4 regions of the Paraburkholderia sp. J76 genome follow, and region 2 is predicted to be linked to each of the others. Evidence: riboswitches for the same ligand, from Rfam matches in the RefSeq annotation. Region 2 holds a riboswitch; each other region holds the start of a gene.
The links. A riboswitch is a leader RNA that binds a small molecule or an ion and turns the genes downstream of it on or off. The one in region 2 is predicted to bind cobalamin.
Positions count from the first base shown of each region.

Region 1 (4,207 bases), on a different contig from region 2:
GCCATCGCGCTGCCGCCGCGACGGCCGTGCACGACGACGAAAGGCACGCCGCGATTCTGCGCCGCAAGCTGCGCTTTGGACTCCGCCGCGCCGACAAAGCCCACGGGAAAGCCCAGAATGAGCGCGGGGCGCGGCGCGCCGGCGGCGATCATGTCGAGCAGATAAAAGAGCGCGGTGGGCGCATTGCCGATGGCAACGACGCTGCCTGCAAGATGCGGCCGCCACAGTTCGAGCGCAGCCGCCGAGCGGGTATTGCCAAGCTCGCGGGCGAGCGCGGGCACGGCGGGGTCGTCGAGCGTGCAGATCACGGCGTTGTTCGCGGGCAGGCGCGCGCGCGTGATGCCGTAAGCGACCATTTTCGCGTCGCAGAGGACCGGCGCGCCGCCTGCTAGCGCGTGGCGGCCCGCCGTGCCCGCGCCTGTGGAAAACGCGAGGTCGGCGACCACGTCCACCATGCCGCACGCGTGGATCACGCGTACGGCGAGCTTTTCGAGGTCGGGGGGAATGCGCGAGAGGTCGGCTTCGGCGCGAATCGTCGCGAACGACTCGCGATAGATCGCCTGGCCGTCGCGGATGTAATCAGACATCTTGGGTACTCCGGGACCGTTGCGCGATTGCGAGCGCAGCGGCTTCGATCGTCAGGTTGCGCGCGACGAGTTGACCAAAGCGTTGGCCGGAGCCGCTTGGGGTGTCGTCGCGCTGGTACAGGTCGTAGTGGTCCGGGGCGCTCGCGAGCAACGTGAACGGCGCGCAGTGCGCGGCGGCGCAGGAACGCTCGCAGCCGGTGAGGTGGACTTCGGCGGCAGGCGGCAACAGGACGGCGAGGCGCCGGGCGTCGGCTTTCGTGTCAGCGCGGCTTTTTGCGCAACCCGTCGAGCCCGTGCAGGCGATGAGGCGCGCGAGCGGATCGGCACGCGAAACGACGAGGCCGAGCGCACGCAGGCGTTCGAGCGCGGCGGCCATCGCACGCGCGGGCACGTTGGGCAGCAGCACGCCTTGCCAGGGCGTTACGCGCAAGGTCGCGTCGCCTGCGTCTTCCGCAAGCGCGGCGAGCGCGCGCAGCGTGGGCGCGTCGATACGGCCGAGCGCGGGCTGCGCGCCCACGTATCCGCTGCCGTCGGCATGGAGTGCGTGCGCGCCCAGGCGCAGGTCGGAGGGGCTCGAGTTGCGATGCCACGTGTGCAGTGCGGCAGCGTCGTGCATCAGCGTGAAATCGCCGTGTTGTTGCGCGCGCTGCAGCAGCGCTCCGAGCGAGTGCGTTGCCAGCACGTCGCGCATACGGGTTGCATCTGCATCTGCGAGGTCGAGGAATGCATGCAGCAGCGCTTGCACCGATGCGCACACGTCGTCAGCCGCTAGCGTGCCGATTGGCCGCGCCGTGGGGCATCCCGCGAGGCCCACAGCGAAGCGCACCGTCGCGCCATGCGGCAGCGCGGCGAGCCAGATGTCGTGCGGATGTTCGAGCATCGCCATGCGCTCGGCGCCGTCCAGTTGCAGGGCGAATTTCGGCGAGAGTGCGGCGAAACGCGGCTCGCGCTGCATCATGTCGATGAGCGCGGCGGCGAGTACGGTCGTGTCGCACAAGGCATGAGGATCGAGGCCCGCTAGCGGGCTCAGCATCACGTTGCGCAATTCGTCGGCGGCGCAGGCGCGCTCGATCGGGCTCGCGACGCCGATGCCGGCGGGGCCGAGACCCGCGCCGATCAGCGCGGCGCTCAACGCGGCTTCCTCGCCCGCGAGCACGCCGCGAATCTGCACGTTGGCACGGTTCGTCAGTTCGAGCACGCCGTTCGCATGCGTCGATGCCGCATCGGCGACGGCGCGCGCACGCGCGGCGCCCAGCACGCCGCCGGGCAGACGGATGCGGCACACGCCGCCGTCGCGCGCGGCGACCACGCGCACCAGCCCCGGGCACGCGGAGGAGCGCAGCACGGCCAATGCAGCAGCGGGCGAGACGGACTTCGTTTGGTGTTTCAAGGGAATACCGGGTAAGCACCGCGCGCGAGCGGCGCGCTGCCCGCACGGTGGGCGGGAAGCGGCTGCGGTATCGGTACACCCCGTCCGATCCGGGTTTGCGCGAACAGTCGGCCGGCAGGTCTCCTGGCTCGCAGGTCGTGAACCGCATCGGCCTTCCCGGTAAAACCAGTGGCGTGGGTGGATGCGGTCTCGCTGCTCACAGTCGCGGGGGCGGCCACAGCATGCTGTGTTCCCTTTCTTGCCATCCGGAGCTGGCGCTTCAGCGCTGGCTCCGGTCTCATGCAAAGTTGCCTTAAAGGCGCCGGCGGACACGGTATTATGCCCGTTTTCACGCGCGCTACGGCCCGCAATCGGGTCGCGGGCGGGTGGCGGCATAGAGAATCAGGAAGCAGCGGGAGAGCGAATGCAGGGCACGCAGGCATGGCTGACGGTGGTGGGCATAGGCGACGACGGCTATGCGGGGCTCGCGCGCGACGCGCGGCGCGCGCTGTTCGACGCGGCCATCGTGACGGGCGGCGCGCGCCATCTCGCGATGCTCCCGCCACGCGTGCGTGCGCGCCGCGAGGCGTGGCCGCAGCCGTTCAGCGTCGATGCGCTGCTTGCGCATCGCGAATCGAACGAGCCCGTGTGCGTGCTCGCGAGCGGCGACCCCATGCTGTTCGGCGTGGGCGCAACGCTCGCGCGCCGCGTGGCGCCCGGCGAAATGCGCGTGCTGCCCGCGCCGTCGTCGCTTTCGCTCGCGGCGGCGCGTATGGGCTGGGCGTTGCAGGATACGGCGATGGTCTCGCTCGTCGGCCGGCCGCTCGATGTGCTGCGCCGCCATCTTCACGCGCGCTCCCGCGTGCTCGCGCTGAGCGCGGACGGACGCACGCCCGCGGCGCTTGCCTCGCTGCTCGCGCAAGCGGGTTTCGGTGCCACCCGTCTTGCGGTGTTCGAGCATCTGGGCGGCCCGCTCGAGCGCCGCATCGAAGGCCGTGCCGATGCGTGGCACGTGGAAGAAGCCGCGGCGCTCAACCTGGTCGCCTTCGAATGCGAAAGCGATGTGGCGAATGCGCTCGCTCGCGGCTGGACGCTCACGCCGGGCCTCCCCGACGACGCCTATCGCCACGACGGCCAGCTCACCAGGCGCGACGTGCGCGCGCTCACGCTCGCGCGCCTCGCGCCCACGCCGGGCGCGCTACTTTGGGACGTGGGTGCGGGCAGCGGCTCGATCGGCATCGAGTGGATGCGCGCGCACGCGGCTTGCCGCGCGATTGCGATCGAGGCGCATGCCGAACGTCAGCGCTTCATCGAACACAATCGCGCCGCGCTGGGCGTGCCCGGTTTGCAGCTCGTCGCGGGCCGCGCGCCCGCAGCGCTCGCAGGGCTCGCGACGCCCGACGCGGTGTTCATCGGCGGCGGCGTGACCGTGCCCGGCGTGCTCGAAGCATGCTGGGATGCGCTCGCGAGCGGCGGCCGGCTCGTTGCAAACGCGGTGACATTGCAGAGCGAAGCGACGCTCGCGGCGTGGCGCACGCAGCACGGCGGCACGCTCACGCGCATCGGCATCGGCGAGGCGCAGCCGCTGGGCGGCTTCGACACATGGCGCCAGGCGTTGCCCGTCACGCTCTACGAGGCGGTCAAGCCATGACGCCACGCGTCTTGCTGCTGGGCGGCACCGGCGACGCGCTGGCCATCGCTCGTACACTCGGCGCGCCGCACGTGTACTCGCTCGCGGGACTGGGCCGCGTGCCCGCCGATCTCGCCTGCGCGGTGCGTGTGGGCGGTTTCGGCGGCGCAGAAGGGCTCGCGCGCTTTCTCGCCGACGAAAACATCGCGCTCGTTTTCGACGCCACGCATCCATACGCCGCGCAGATCAGCGCCAATGCGGCGCGCGCATGCGACGCGGCACAGGTGCCGTACTGGGCGCTGCGGCGCGCACCGTGGCAGCCACAGCCCGGCGACGACTGGCGCGGGGTCGGCGGCTGGCGCGGCGTAATCGAAGCGCTTGCGCCGTTCGCGCGCCCGCTCTTTACGCTCGGGCGCGAACCGCTCGCGCATCTGCACGAAGTGCCGCCGCGGCAGTACTGGACCATCCGTTGCCTCGAAGCGCATCCTGGCCACGCTCGCGCCCGCATCATCGACGCGCGCGGGCCGTTCACAGCCGAAGGCGAGCGCGCGCTTTTCACGGAAGCGCGCATCGACGTCGTCGTCAGCAAGAACAGCGGTGGCGCGGCGACCGAGGCGAAGC
Region 1 covers NZ_CAJMZJ010000007.1:229,146-233,352, reverse strand. The annotation lists gene U5768_RS16015 (precorrin-8X methylmutase) at 1-587, opposite strand, end outside; gene cobG (precorrin-3B synthase) at 580-1,977, opposite strand; cobalamin riboswitch at 2,073-2,262, opposite strand; gene cbiE (precorrin-6y C5,15-methyltransferase (decarboxylating) subunit CbiE) at 2,381-3,607, shown strand; gene U5768_RS16000 (cobalt-precorrin-6A reductase) at 3,604-4,207, shown strand, end outside.
Region 1: linked by a shared signal. The riboswitch ahead of cobG (precorrin-3B synthase) and the one ahead of U5768_RS00090 (TonB-dependent receptor domain-containing protein) in region 2 are both predicted to bind cobalamin.

Region 2 (4,207 bases):
ACCTTACGTTTGCAACGTGACGATGGAGTGACACGGGAGGGATGTGGGGCATGCCTGTGAAAGGCAAATAAGGACAAAAGGACAAATGCGGGCAGCTACATCGGGACTGAACGCCGGGCGCATTCAATCCCTCACCACGAAAACTTTGGCGCTACTTCCTGCGCCGGTGGTTGACGAGCCGAAGAATATCGTTGGTCGGCCCGCTGGTGATGAGGCGCGAGATGTCGTCGAGGTGAACCCATCGGCACCTCGCTATTTCGCTGCTCGGCCGCGCCTTGGCTTGCCTCGGTATTTCGCACGAAAACACGTGGTGGTGTTTCTGCTTGCCGCGAATGTCGAACAAATACCGGGCTGCCTTGCCGGAGAGCCGGGTCTCTTCCCTGAGTTCTCGCAGCGCGGCTTCCATGAGATGCTCGCCGCGCTTCAACATGCCGCCCGGGAGCGCCCACTTCGACTGACTGCGCGCGACCAGGAGAATTCGCTTACCTCTGCGACAAATCACGGTGGCCCGTTTCTTCAACTCGAACTCCCATTTCGTTCATGGGGTGCTTCTCGACGAATATCTATTGCAACGCCTGACTTAGCTAAGCATCGTAATACAGAAAGTCAGAAGTTCAACCCGCTGGCGTGAGCGACGGCTGCCAACTTACCCGAACTCGAACATTTCATCAAATCGTCATAAAGATCGGGTTAGCGACAGCCCTTATGGTATGTTTTGGGCCACACATATTTCTTGTCGGACTCGAGGCTGCAATGGATATGGATAGTGACTGGCCGTTGCCACGCCCGCGCACTTTCTTCAGAATCGACCGGCAACGCGCCACGGCATCACTTACCAGAAAGTCCTCTATCGCCAGCACCTTTTCGTTATTGGCCATGCCGGTGGTCGTCGAGGCGGTGCAAAGAGCGAAAACGCTGTCGACAGAAGTCGACCCCGACGCGTTTCATCAGCTTCGTGTGGCGTTCCGAAAACTCCGCGCCTTGTATTGGGCGTACTCTCCGTGGCTCGGCGAGGAAGCCACCGCGCAAGCCAGCGACGAATTCAAGCGTCTGGCTGCCGTGGCAGGCGGTACCCGCGACTGGGACATCGCAGGCGATCTCCTCGAGACCGCGCAGAAGTCGGACGCATCCATCGAACGGCTCGTGACCGCTGTGCGCGAGAAACGCGCGCAAGCGGTGGCGCATAGCCAGGCCATGATCGACAGCGGCGCCGTCGAGGCATTTCTGAACGACGCCGTGCTTCGTGCGCAAACCACGCTGCAATCCTGTTGCGATGACCTGCCGATCAGCGCGTTCGCGAAGAAGCGCGTCCGTCTCGCGCAGCGCACGCTTCGAAAGCGCAGCAGGCGCGCCGCGCGAAGCGAAACTGGCCGCGAGGAAAATCTCCATGACGTGCGCAAGGCAGGGAAAAAACTGCGGTATCTGCTCGAGTTTTTTCAACCGGTCATCAAAGGCGGGCACGACCGCACCATCAAGGAACTGACGTCCGTGCAGAAGACGCTGGGGGAATTCAACGATATTGCCGCCAGTGAGACCTTGATTCGCAATACGACATTCGAAGACGTTCCGGCCGAAATCGTCGAAAAGTCATTGCAGTGGCTGGAAAGAAAAAAGTGCCAGCGAATACATGTGGCGTCGCGAAGGGTAAAAGAGTTATCCGGCTGAACCTGTGGCTGAACCCGCGCCGCCGCCACGCGGTTGAGCCGCGCTTGCGCGCAAAAACAGCCGCAAGGACAACGTAAGTTGCCGAAGAGGCCAAACCCGGGCCAAACCCGCCCCAACCGGGTGTTTTCGCCACACCGCCCCCGGCAAAGGTTGACGCGCGGAACGCGCGGCCATTACCCTTGCGCGCTGATGGTTCCCGGCGACGGGATCAAAAGGGAACGCAGTGCAAGACTGCGGCTGCCCCCGCAACTGTCAGCGGCGAGTCCATGCCAGAGAGGGCCACTGGGAAACCGGGAAGGCCGGCAACGGACGGCGACCCGCGAGCCAGGAGACCTGCCATCAGCCGAGTCCAACAGCAGCCGCAGCGGGCGGGGACCCCCACTGCGCAAGCACCGCCCGTGCGGCGGTCGCCCGTTGCAAGGACAGCCCTATACAGGAGCTGTTTCCAGCCACCGCATCATGAAGTTTCGCCAATTCGTTTTGACTTCCGCCGCGCTCGCCTGCGCATGGCACACCGCGCACGCCGCCGCCAGCGACGACGACACCACGCTGCCCAATATCCTCGTCGTGGGCGACACGCAGCATCTGCCGCAATCGTTCGATCAGCGCTATGCGACCACCCAGGTGCTCACGCGCGCGGACCTCGACCGCGTCTCCCCCGCCGACCCCAGCATCGCGCAAGCGCTCGCCACGCTGCCCGGCGTCACCGTTTCGCAAACCGGCGGGCCGGGGTCGTACACGGGCGTGAGCATCCGCGGGTCGTCGGCCGATCAGGTGGCCGTGTTCATCGACGGCATACGCGTGGGCTCCGTCACCACCGGCACGGCCGAATGGGCCGATCTCGCAACGGCCTCGTTCGACCGCGTGGAGGTGATCTCGGGTCCCGCGGCCGCCTCGTTCGGCGCGGACGCCGTGGGCGGCGTCGTGCAGCTCTTCACGCGCCATGCGTCGAATCAGCCTAACCAGACCACCGTGTCGTTCGGCGGCGGCTCGAACAAGACCTTCGATACGCAGGTGCGCACGTCGGGCACGGTGCCCTCGACCGGGCCGCTTTCCGCGTTGAGCGGCCTCACGTATTCGCTGGGCCTGCACGACTACAACACGGCCGGTATCGATGCAACGCAGCCCGGCGCTTACGGCCACGAAGACGGCCGCAACCCCTACCACGCGCAGAATCTGGACGCGCGCCTCGGCTACGCGCACGACAACTGGTCGATCTCGACCTTCGCGCTCTACCATCGCTCCGATCTGTCCTTCGACAGCGCGGGAGGCACCGACCGCCAGCGCGACAACCAGCTCACGACCGGCGTCGCGTTCCACCTCGACATCACGCCGACCACGCAGTTCGATCAATCGGTGGGTTACGCGACGGACCGTCAGTTCCTCTATTCGGACGACCCGACGATCCCCACCGACGAGATCGACTCGACCCGTCTGTCCACCTCCACCGCGATCACGCATCAGGAAAGGGGCCACACGCTCTTCGGCATGCCGCTCGAAGGCGAGACCAAGCTCGCCTACGACTACACGCGCGAACTGGCTTTCCTGCCCGTGGATGTGCCTGGCGGCCTGCCCGCGCGCAACGATTCAGCCGTCTCGATGCATCAGTCGGCCACGCTCGGACCCGTCACGCTGTTTCTGGCGGGGCGGCACGAGATCGTGCAGGGGCAATCGGTGAATACGGGCAATGCCGCGCTCTCGTGGGCGATCACACCGGTCTACACGGCGCGCGTTTCGTATGGCAATGCATTCCGCCTGCCCACGTTCAACGATCTGTACTATCCGGGCTATTCGAACCCCGACCTGCTGCCCGAGCGCAGCAACTCGGTCGAGGCCGCGCTCGATGCGACCACGTCGATCGGCACGTTCACGGCGGCCGTGTACGACACGCGCGTGCACGACCTCATCACGTACAACTCGCAGACTTTCCTGCCCGTGAACGTGGGCCGCGCGCACATTCAGGGTCTCGACCTCTCGTACAAGGGCACGCTCGGCAAGTACACGCCGGTGAGCCTCACGGTGGGCATTCTGAATCCGCAGGACGTGAGCGACCAGACCTGGCTCAATCGCCGCCCGCGGCAGACGGCGAGCCTGAGCGTGGATCACACGTGGGACGAGTTCCATCTCCACGCGCTCAGCACCGGCGTTTCGCTGCTGTATAACGGCTCGACGTTCGACGACCAGGCCAACACCATCTACCTGCCTTCGTGGACGACGGTGAGCCTGCGCGCGTCGTACCAGGTCAATGCGCATCTCGCGCTTTCGGCCTCGCTTGCGAACGTGTTCAACCGGCAATATGTGACCGCCTACGGGTACAGCACGTTGGGGCGCACGGCGTTCGGCAAGGCCACTTACACGTTCTAGGCGCGGGACCTGTGAGCGGGTGCGCAAAAGCCCTTGCGCGCCTGCCCCCCTAACTTTCGCGCCTGGGCCGCCGCACCGCGCGAATCTTCCCGCTATTGCCGCCGCCGCAGAAAAACTGTTCGGCGCCATCGGATTCCAGTCCCGAGACGGCCGTTCCGGGCGGCATGTCGAGCTGTTC
Region 2 covers NZ_CAJMZJ010000001.1:12,973-17,179, forward strand. The annotation lists gene U5768_RS00080 (NUDIX hydrolase) at 152-520, opposite strand; gene U5768_RS00085 (CHAD domain-containing protein) at 754-1,665, shown strand; cobalamin riboswitch at 1,839-2,021, shown strand; gene U5768_RS00090 (TonB-dependent receptor domain-containing protein) at 2,125-4,029, shown strand; gene U5768_RS00095 (glutamine cyclotransferase) at 4,079-4,207, opposite strand, start outside.

Region 3 (4,207 bases), on a different contig from region 2:
GAAGCCGGCGTATCGAGTCCCACGCCGTTGCCGATGCGCCCTTCGCTCATCGGATAGTTCGCGAGCACGAGCGCCAGTTTCTTTTCGTCGTTGGGCAGGCTGCGCAAACGGCACCAGCGGCGCGCAAGTTCGGCGACGAACGCCACGCGTTCGAGATCGGGCTGGTAGCGCACGACATCGACCTGCGTCTCCTTGCAGTGGTATGCGAGGCCCTTGAAGCTGATCGCGCGCGTAATCACGCGGCCGTCCACTTCGGGCAGCGCGATATGCATGGCGATGTCGCGCGAATTCAGACCGTGATTGTCCTTGAGCCAGTCTTCGCGGTTGCCGCCGCTCAGGATCACCTGGAACACGGGCGCGTCGCCGGCTAGCGCGAGCGGTTCGGGGTCGTCCAGTGACGAAGCGGCGAACGCCGTCGTGTTCAGCACGAGCGACACGTCGTGCTGCGCCGCCAGTTGGTCGAGCACGTCGCGGCTCAAGGTGTCCTTGAGCGACGTGATCGCAAGCGGCAGCGGGTTCATGCCGCGCTCCAGCAGCGCGGCGATGAGGGCATCGAACGCGGCTGTGTTCGCGGCCTGCAAGTGCGCCTTGTAAAACAGCAGCGCGACAACCGGCGCGCCGGGTTGCCAGCGCGCGCGCCATTCGTCGATGGTCGCGACGTCGCGCTGCGGGCAATACAGCGCGGCGGCGGGCAGCGCGACGGGCGGCGCGGGCTCGCTGCCCCAGTCGAAAGCGCGCCACGCGAGCGCGCGCAAAAACGATTCGGCATTCGCCGCGCCGCCTTCTCGCAGATAACGCCACAACAGGTGGCAGAATTCGGGCTCGACGCGGCTCTTCGCCGTGAGATTCGGGTCTTCCTGCAAGTCGCCGGAAAACATCGCGAGCAGTTGCCCGCGACGCTGTGCGAGCGAGACGACCTGTTCGATGCCGTACGGCCAGTACGTTTCGCCGCCCAGATGATCGACCACCACCACGCGCGCGTGCTGCAAAACATCTTCGACGTAGAAGTCCACCGATGCAGGCTGGCGCAGGTACGTGACGTTGGCGAGCCGCACGCTCGGGAAGCCCGCGGGCAGGCGCGGCACGACGCTCGCCAGCAGCGCGAGCGTGGTGTCCGCCGAACTGAGCACGACGATTTCGGCGGGCTGCTGGTCGATTCGGATAACGCCTTGCGTGTCGTCGACGAAACCGCCCGGCGTGGTGCGCAGCAAATGCATGGCTAGCTCGGCGCGCTCACCTTGGCGGCAGCGTTCTGCGCGTTCGCCAGCGCAGCCGAGAACGCGGCTTGCAGCGTCGCGCCGTCGAGGTCTGCGCCAATCAGCACAAAGCGGCTCGCCAGCGGCTGCGCGGCGCTTTCCTGCGCGTTCCAGCGGCGGTCGAAATAGCTGTCGAACCGGCGGCCCACGCCTTGAATCACGAGACGCATCGGCGCGCCCGGCAACGCGGCAAAACCTTTCACGCGATAGATCGTATGCGCATCGACGAGTTGCTGCAGCGCTTCGATCACGCTCTCGCGCGACGCCGCCGCGCCCGCTACGACGACCGAATCGAACTCGTCGTGGTGATGATCGGGATCGTCGGCGGAACCGTGATGGTCGTGACGAAGATGAATGCTCTCCTCGGAGGCCGTTTCGAGCCCGAGCAGCGTATGCAGATCGAGCTTGCCGTGCTGCGCGCGCACGATCTTCACTTGCGGCGGCAGTTCCTCGCGCAGTTCGGCGATGAGCGCGTCCTGGCCCGCTTCGTCGAGCAGATCGGTCTTGTTGAGGATGACGAGATCGGCGGCCGAAAGCTGGTCTTCGAACAGTTCGTGCAGCGGCGATTCGTGATCGAGATTCGGATCGGCGCGACGCTGCGCGTCTACAGCCTGCGGATTTTCGGCGAACTGACCGCTCGCGGCGGCGGGGCCGTCCACCACGGTCACGACCGCATCGACGGTGAACGCATTGCGAATCGACGGCCAGTTGAACGCCTGCACGAGCGGCTTGGGCAGCGCGAGACCCGAGGTTTCGATCAGCACGTGATCGACGTCGCCACGGCGTTCGAGCAACTTCTCCATCACCGGGAAGAATTCTTCCTGCACGGTGCAGCACAGGCAGCCGTTCGCTAGTTCGTAGAGCTGACCTTCCGTTTCGTTGCCGTTCTCGTCGCAGCCAATGCCGCAGCCACGCAGAATTTCGCCGTCGATACCGAGTTCGCCGAATTCGTTGACGATGACCGCGACGCGCAGGCCGCCCGCGTGCTGAAGAATGTGACGCAGCAGCGTGGTTTTACCGCTGCCGAGAAAGCCCGTCACGATCGTGACCGGAATCTTGCGCATTTGCATGAAGTGCTCCTTCGGCGCCAGGCCTCCGAAATGGACCTCGTGCGTCGCTGGCCGTTCGTGCTGGCGTCGTCGGGCGCGCATAGCCGTGGATATGCGCTCACGCACAACGATTCAACAACCCTCAGGGGACGAACGGCCGGACGCGCACCCGGGCCTCGCCCGGCTGACGCATGAATATCACGGACTCGCTACCGCATCCCCGCAGCGCGAATCCCACGTATCTGGCCGGTATCCGGACTGACGAAACACCGCTTCGCCTTCCCGCGCGAGCGGCCTTGCGGCCGTTCGCACAGTGGCGTGAACTGCGTAAAACTTAAACGCAGCATGGAAGCGGTTTGCGGCATTCGTTCGAACGCCGCGCTCGTTGTACCGTTGCGGGTGCAGTTCAGGTTGGCCATGCCGAGGCGGGATGGCTCCCTGATTCCCGTTTAACTGCGCGCGCATTATGAATCGCGCGCGCGAGCACCAGAGTGCGAGCGAGTGTAGGCGCGAGGGGCTTGCGCGTCAAGGAAGGCGTGGGAACGCGCAAACGCGTGTGCTATCGTAGCGCGCATCCGCCACGGGCCGGTTTCGCCGGGTTTCGCTTTGCGCCCACGCCTTCGATCTACGCTCCCACCGTGAATTCAGCCGACAGCCGCGCCTCGCGCACCGCCTCATGCGAAGCCACGCCGGAATCGGCGCAGCGCGCGCCATCGCTTGTGCTCGGCATTGGCTGCCGGGGTGGCGCGACGCTCGCGCAGATCGACGCCGCCGTGCGCGCAGCGCTCGGCGCGCGGCCGCTTGAAAGCGTAACCGCCGTGGCGACGCTCGACGCGAAAGCCAGCGAACCCGCATTGCAAGCTTTTTGCGCGGCACATGCACTGCCGCTGCGCACGTACACGCGGGAACAGCTTGCGGCAACGCCCGCTCAAGCGCCGCCTTGCGCCGCCGCGCAAGCGCGATTCGGTGTAGACGGCGTATGCGAACCGTGCGCGCTTCTTGCGGCGAACGGCGGCCCGCTCGTGCGCGGCAAGCAGGCGTTCGACGGCGTAACGGTCGCAATCGCGCTCGCAAGCACGCTGCAAACCCATGCAAACGCGGACGCGCAAGCGCCGCAACCGACCCACTCACGATGATGAAAACCGATCCCGAAGCGCACCAACGCATGACGCAACGCCGCCGCGAAGGCCACGAGAAAAAACAGGCCGCCGCGACGCACGAAAAGGGCCTGCTGATCGTCAATACCGGCAACGGCAAGGGCAAAAGCACGGCGGCATTCGGCATGGCCGTGCGCATGCTGGGCCACGGCATGAAGCTCGGCGTCGTGCAGTTCATCAAGGGCGCGCTGCATACGGCCGAACGCGACTTTCTCGGCAGCGTCGCGCACTGCGATTTCGTGACGATGGGCGACGGCTACACCTGGAACACGCAGAATCGCGACGGCGACATTGCCACCGCGCGCAAGGGCTGGGACGAAGCGAAGCGCATGATCGAGAGCGGCGACTACGCGATGGTGATTCTCGACGAACTCAACACGGTGCTCAAATACGAGTACCTGCCGCTCGACGAAGTGCTTGGCGTAATCGCATCGCGCGCGCCGCACGTGCACGTGGTCGTGACGGGGCGCCATGCGCCCGATGCGCTCATCGAAGCCGCCGATCTCGTCACGGAAATGCGGCTCGTGAAGCATCCGTATCGCGAGCAAGGCGTGAAGGCGCAAAAGGGCGTGGAGTTCTGAGCCCGTGAGCGCAACGCTTGCCTGCCCCGCGCTTTTCATCAGCGCGCCCGCTTCGGGCCAGGGCAAAACCACGCTTACGGCGGGCCTCGCGCGCCTGCATCGCCGTGCGGGCCGACGCGTGCGCGTGTTCAAGACGGGGCCCGATTTTCTCGATCCCATGATCC
Region 3 covers NZ_CAJMZJ010000007.1:242,851-247,057, forward strand. The annotation lists gene cobN (cobaltochelatase subunit CobN) at 1-1,217, opposite strand, end outside; gene cobW (cobalamin biosynthesis protein CobW) at 1,220-2,326, opposite strand; cobalamin riboswitch at 2,532-2,811, opposite strand; gene U5768_RS16060 (cobalamin biosynthesis protein) at 2,944-3,441, shown strand; gene cobO (cob(I)yrinic acid a,c-diamide adenosyltransferase) at 3,441-4,043, shown strand; gene U5768_RS16070 (cobyrinate a,c-diamide synthase) at 4,048-4,207, shown strand, end outside.
Region 3: linked by a shared signal. The riboswitch ahead of cobW (cobalamin biosynthesis protein CobW) and the one ahead of U5768_RS00090 (TonB-dependent receptor domain-containing protein) in region 2 are both predicted to bind cobalamin.

Region 4 (4,207 bases), on a different contig from region 2:
GGGCTCGACCTCATCAGCAGCGTCGCCTACACGCAGTCGAAGATCCTCGAGAACGCCCAGAACCCCGCCACGGTCGGCAAATACTTCTACCGCATTCCGCTCTGGCGCGCCGATATCGCGGCGACGTATCACATCGGCGAACGCTATGCGCTCACGCTCGCCGCGCGCTACTCGGGCCGCGAGTACAACACGCTGACCAATACCGATACGAACCCGAACGTGTTCGGCGGCACGAGCACCTACACGGTGGCCGATGCGAAGTTCACGTTCCATCCCACGAAGGGCAGCGATCTCAGCGTGGGCGTCGACAACATTTTCGATGCCCGTTACTTCGTGTATCACCCCTACCCTGGCCGCACCTTCTATGTCGAAGGCCGTCTGCGGATGTAAAGGAGACACACTCATGTCCACTGCCGAAACTGTCGCTCGCAAGACGCCCGACGCTACCCGTGCGCAAAGCGGCCCGCCATCCGGCGCACAGCGCGGATACCGCACGCTCTGGCGCTGGCACTTCTACGCCGGGCTGTTCGTCATGCCGTTTCTCGTGATCCTCGCCATCACGGGAACGATCTACTGCTTTCAGCCGCAGATCGAACCGCTGCTCTATCCGCACCGGCTCGTCGTCGAGCCCGCAGCGTCGCCGCGCCTGGAAGTCGACGCCCTGCTCGCGAACGCGCGCGCCGCCGTGCCGGCAGGCGCGGTCGCGACGACCGCACGCATTTCGTCCCGTACGGACCGCAGCGCCGAATTCGTCTTCCGTCTGCCGGACGGTCACAAGGAAAGCGTCTATGTGAATCCCTACGACGGCGCGGTGCTCGGTACGCTCGACGTCGACAGCCGCTTCATGCAGGTCGACCGCATGATTCACCGCAAGCTGCTGCTCGGCAAGCCGGGCGAGCTGCTGATGGAGCTGGTGGCGTGCTGGACGCTCGTCATGATCGGCACCGGCCTTGCGCTCTGGTGGCCGGGAGAGAACGCCTCGCTACGCGCGGCGCTCGTCCCCGATCTCGCGCGGCGGGGCCGGCCGCTATGGAAAAGCATTCACGCCACACTCGGCATCTGGCTCGCCATCGGCGCGTTTGCGTTCGTGGCGACCGGCCTGCCGTGGACCGGCTCGTGGGGCAAGCAGTTCAAGGCGCTCGCCACCAGCGTCAAGCTCGGCGCGCCGCCGGGCTCGTGGGGCGGGCTGGCGCTTCACTCGACGGTGCCCGGAAAGCCGTCCGCGGCACACGCCGCTGCCGGCCACGAGACGTCCTCCGGAATGGAGCCGATGCCGGGCATGACCATGGACGACATGCCGCTGCCCCAGGTGCCCTGGGCGGTCGGCGCGGTGCGCGTGCCCGGCTCACCCGAAGCGGGCGAGCCCGGCGTGAGGCCGTTGCCCCTCGGGCATATCGTCGAACAGATGCGCGCGGCCGGACTCGTGGACGGCTACGACATCGCGCTGCCCACGTCGCCGCATGGCGTGTACACCGTGTCGTACTTTCCCGCAGACCCCACGCTCGAGCGCACCGTGTACATCGACCAGTACAGCGGGGCCGTGCTGAGAGACATCCGCTATGGCGACTATGGCGCTGTCAGCAAGGCCGTATCGTACGGCACGTCGCTGCACATGGGCCGTTACTTCGGTGTGCCAAACCAGATCGTTTGCGCGGCGCTGTCGCTCGGCCTGGCGGCGCTCGCCGTTACCGGCTTCGTGATGTGGTGGAAGCGGCGGCCATCGGGCACGCTCGGCGCCCCCTCCCGCGAGCGCGCCGCGCCACCGATGCGCGCATGGGCAACCGCGCTCGTTGTGCTGGGCATCGTGTTTCCGCTCATGGGCTTGACGATCGTCGCCGTCTGGCTGGTCGACCGTTTGCTATTGCGCCGCGCCGGACCGGTCGCAGCTTCATGAAGGCACGCGTGAATATCGATAGTCGCCCGGCCGATTGCGCCGTCGCGGTCGTTTCCGCGCCGAATGCGGCCAAAAGCCGACAGGAGGATCGACATTTCCATAAAGGCGCTGTATAAGGCCCTTGGTTACGCCTCAAGCGTGACGCCGCGGGAAGCCGGTGCAATTCCGGCACGGTCGCGCCACTGTGTGGACATAGGCAGCTTCCTTGCTACCAATGCCAAGTCAGACCTTGCGGTGTCATCCTCATATAAATCGTCGGGACGCGTTATCCCGGGAGTTCATGATGCTTACCCAGCTCATTCAGATATTCAACGACTCAAATTCGAAAGTTCGTAGCAAGCTGTTTGGCATCTATGGCGTACTCATCGCCATCAACGTTATTGCCTGGGTGTGGGCGCTCGTTGCGTTTCACAGGTATCCCGTGCTGCTCGGCACCGCCCTGCTGGCCTATAGCTTCGGCCTGCGGCACGCAGTGGACGCCGACCACATCGCGGCAATCGACAACGTGACCCGCAAGCTGATGCAGGAGAAAAAACGCCCTGTTGCGGTTGGTTTCTTCTTCTCGCTCGGCCATTCGACTGTAGTGATACTCGCCGCGGTCGCGGTGGCGCTCGCGACTACAGCCATCCAGAGCCGGTTCGACAATTTCAAGGAAGTGGGCGGCATCATCGGCACGCTCGTTTCCTCGTTCTTCCTGTTCGCGCTCGCGCTCATGAACTTCCTGATCCTGCGCGGCATTTATCGCGCGTGGAAGCATGTGCGCAGCGGCGGCGCCTACGTCGACGACGACTTCGACATGCTCCTCGCTAACCGGGGTCTGGTTGCACGGCTCTTTCGCCCGCTGTTCCGGCTCGTGACTCGTAGCTGGCATATGTATCCGATCGGCTTCCTGTTCGGTCTTGGTTTCGACACCGCAACCGAAATCAGCCTGCTGGGCATCGCCGCTACCCAGGCGGCCAAGGGCCTTTCGCCCTGGGCCATCATGGTGTTCCCCGTCCTGTTCAGCGCAGGCATGTCGCTGATCGACACGCTGGACGGACACCTCATGCTGGGCGCCTATGGTTGGGCGTACCAGAAGCCGCTGCGCAAGATCTACTACAACATGACCATCACGCTGGTTTCGATCATCGTCGCGGTCGTGATCGGCGGGATCGAGGCCCTTGGTCTGCTCGCGGACCAGTTCGGTCTGAAAGGCCGTGTGTGGGATACGATCGGCTCGCTGAACGATAATTTCGGCGTGCTCGGCTATATCATCATCGGCGTCTTTGCCTTGAGCTGGATTGCCTCGCTCCTCATCTATCGGGCAAGGCGCTACGACGAGGTGCAGGTCAGCACGCAGCGTTGACGGGTAACTGGCGCAGCGCCGTCGAATGCCTCGCGCGCGCTGCGCCAGGATACCTCAGCCAGATACGTCGCGGATCCACGACCTGAGCGGCGCATCACATGTCCGCCCCATACCGCCGTGCGGTACCGTTCGATGGCTGACACGGCCCGAGGAATGACGTGCGCAATCGCTCTATCGTAAGCGGCTCAGAGATAAGCTCATTCCGAAGAAGCTGGTCGTAGCCGACGCGCGCTGGCGTTCCGCCTGAACACCCCTTCCTCCCCGGTTCAGCAGTGATCCCGGACGGCTCCGGCATCGCGCACGTTTGGCGCGATACCGGCTAGCCATTCACGGGCCAATCATTGCTCCGCTGGAATCCACGGCGCGGTCGCGGCGTCGCTCGTCCGGAATGCCGGGAACTTCGTCCCGAGTTCGGCGATCGTGCGGATATCGTTCTTCACGAGATCGTCGCGCGTCACGAGCGTGGGCTTCACGACGATCTGATGCGCAAGCGGCTGCCCGGCCACTTCGATTGCCGCGGCGCGCACCGACACCGCGCCCACGACCGCGGGGTTCGTTGCGGCCGTGGCCACCCACGCGCTGTTGGGGGCGCGAATCGCCTCGATGTCGGCCGTCGAGATGTCCGCACTGTAAATGCGCAGCTTGTCGCCGAGATTCGACTCGTTCGCCGCGAGATTGGCGCCGCGCGCGAACTCGTCATAAGGCGCGATCACCACGCGGATATCCGGATGGGCGCGATAGGCGGCCGCCGCCTGATTGGCCACGGACTGCGCAATCGGATTGTCCACGGTGCCCCAGCGCGCTTTTTCCTGAATCCCCGGATGCGCGTGCTTGAACGATTGCCACACCGCGTCGCGGCGATCGAGCGGTGCGAACCCCGCAACGTAGACGTAGCCGGCGGAAAACGCGTTGCCGTTGTCCTTCACGGCCTGCGCGAGCAACAGCGACGCGAGGTCGCGGTCGCTCTG
Region 4 covers NZ_CAJMZJ010000023.1:33,231-37,437, reverse strand. The annotation lists gene U5768_RS30325 (TonB-dependent receptor) at 1-390, shown strand, start outside; gene U5768_RS30320 (PepSY domain-containing protein) at 404-1,894, shown strand; adenosylcobalamin (AdoCbl) riboswitch at 2,017-2,178, shown strand; gene U5768_RS30315 (HoxN/HupN/NixA family nickel/cobalt transporter) at 2,178-3,239, shown strand; gene U5768_RS30310 (substrate-binding domain-containing protein) at 3,578-4,207, opposite strand, start outside.
Region 4: linked by a shared signal. The riboswitch ahead of U5768_RS30315 (HoxN/HupN/NixA family nickel/cobalt transporter) and the one ahead of U5768_RS00090 (TonB-dependent receptor domain-containing protein) in region 2 are both predicted to bind cobalamin.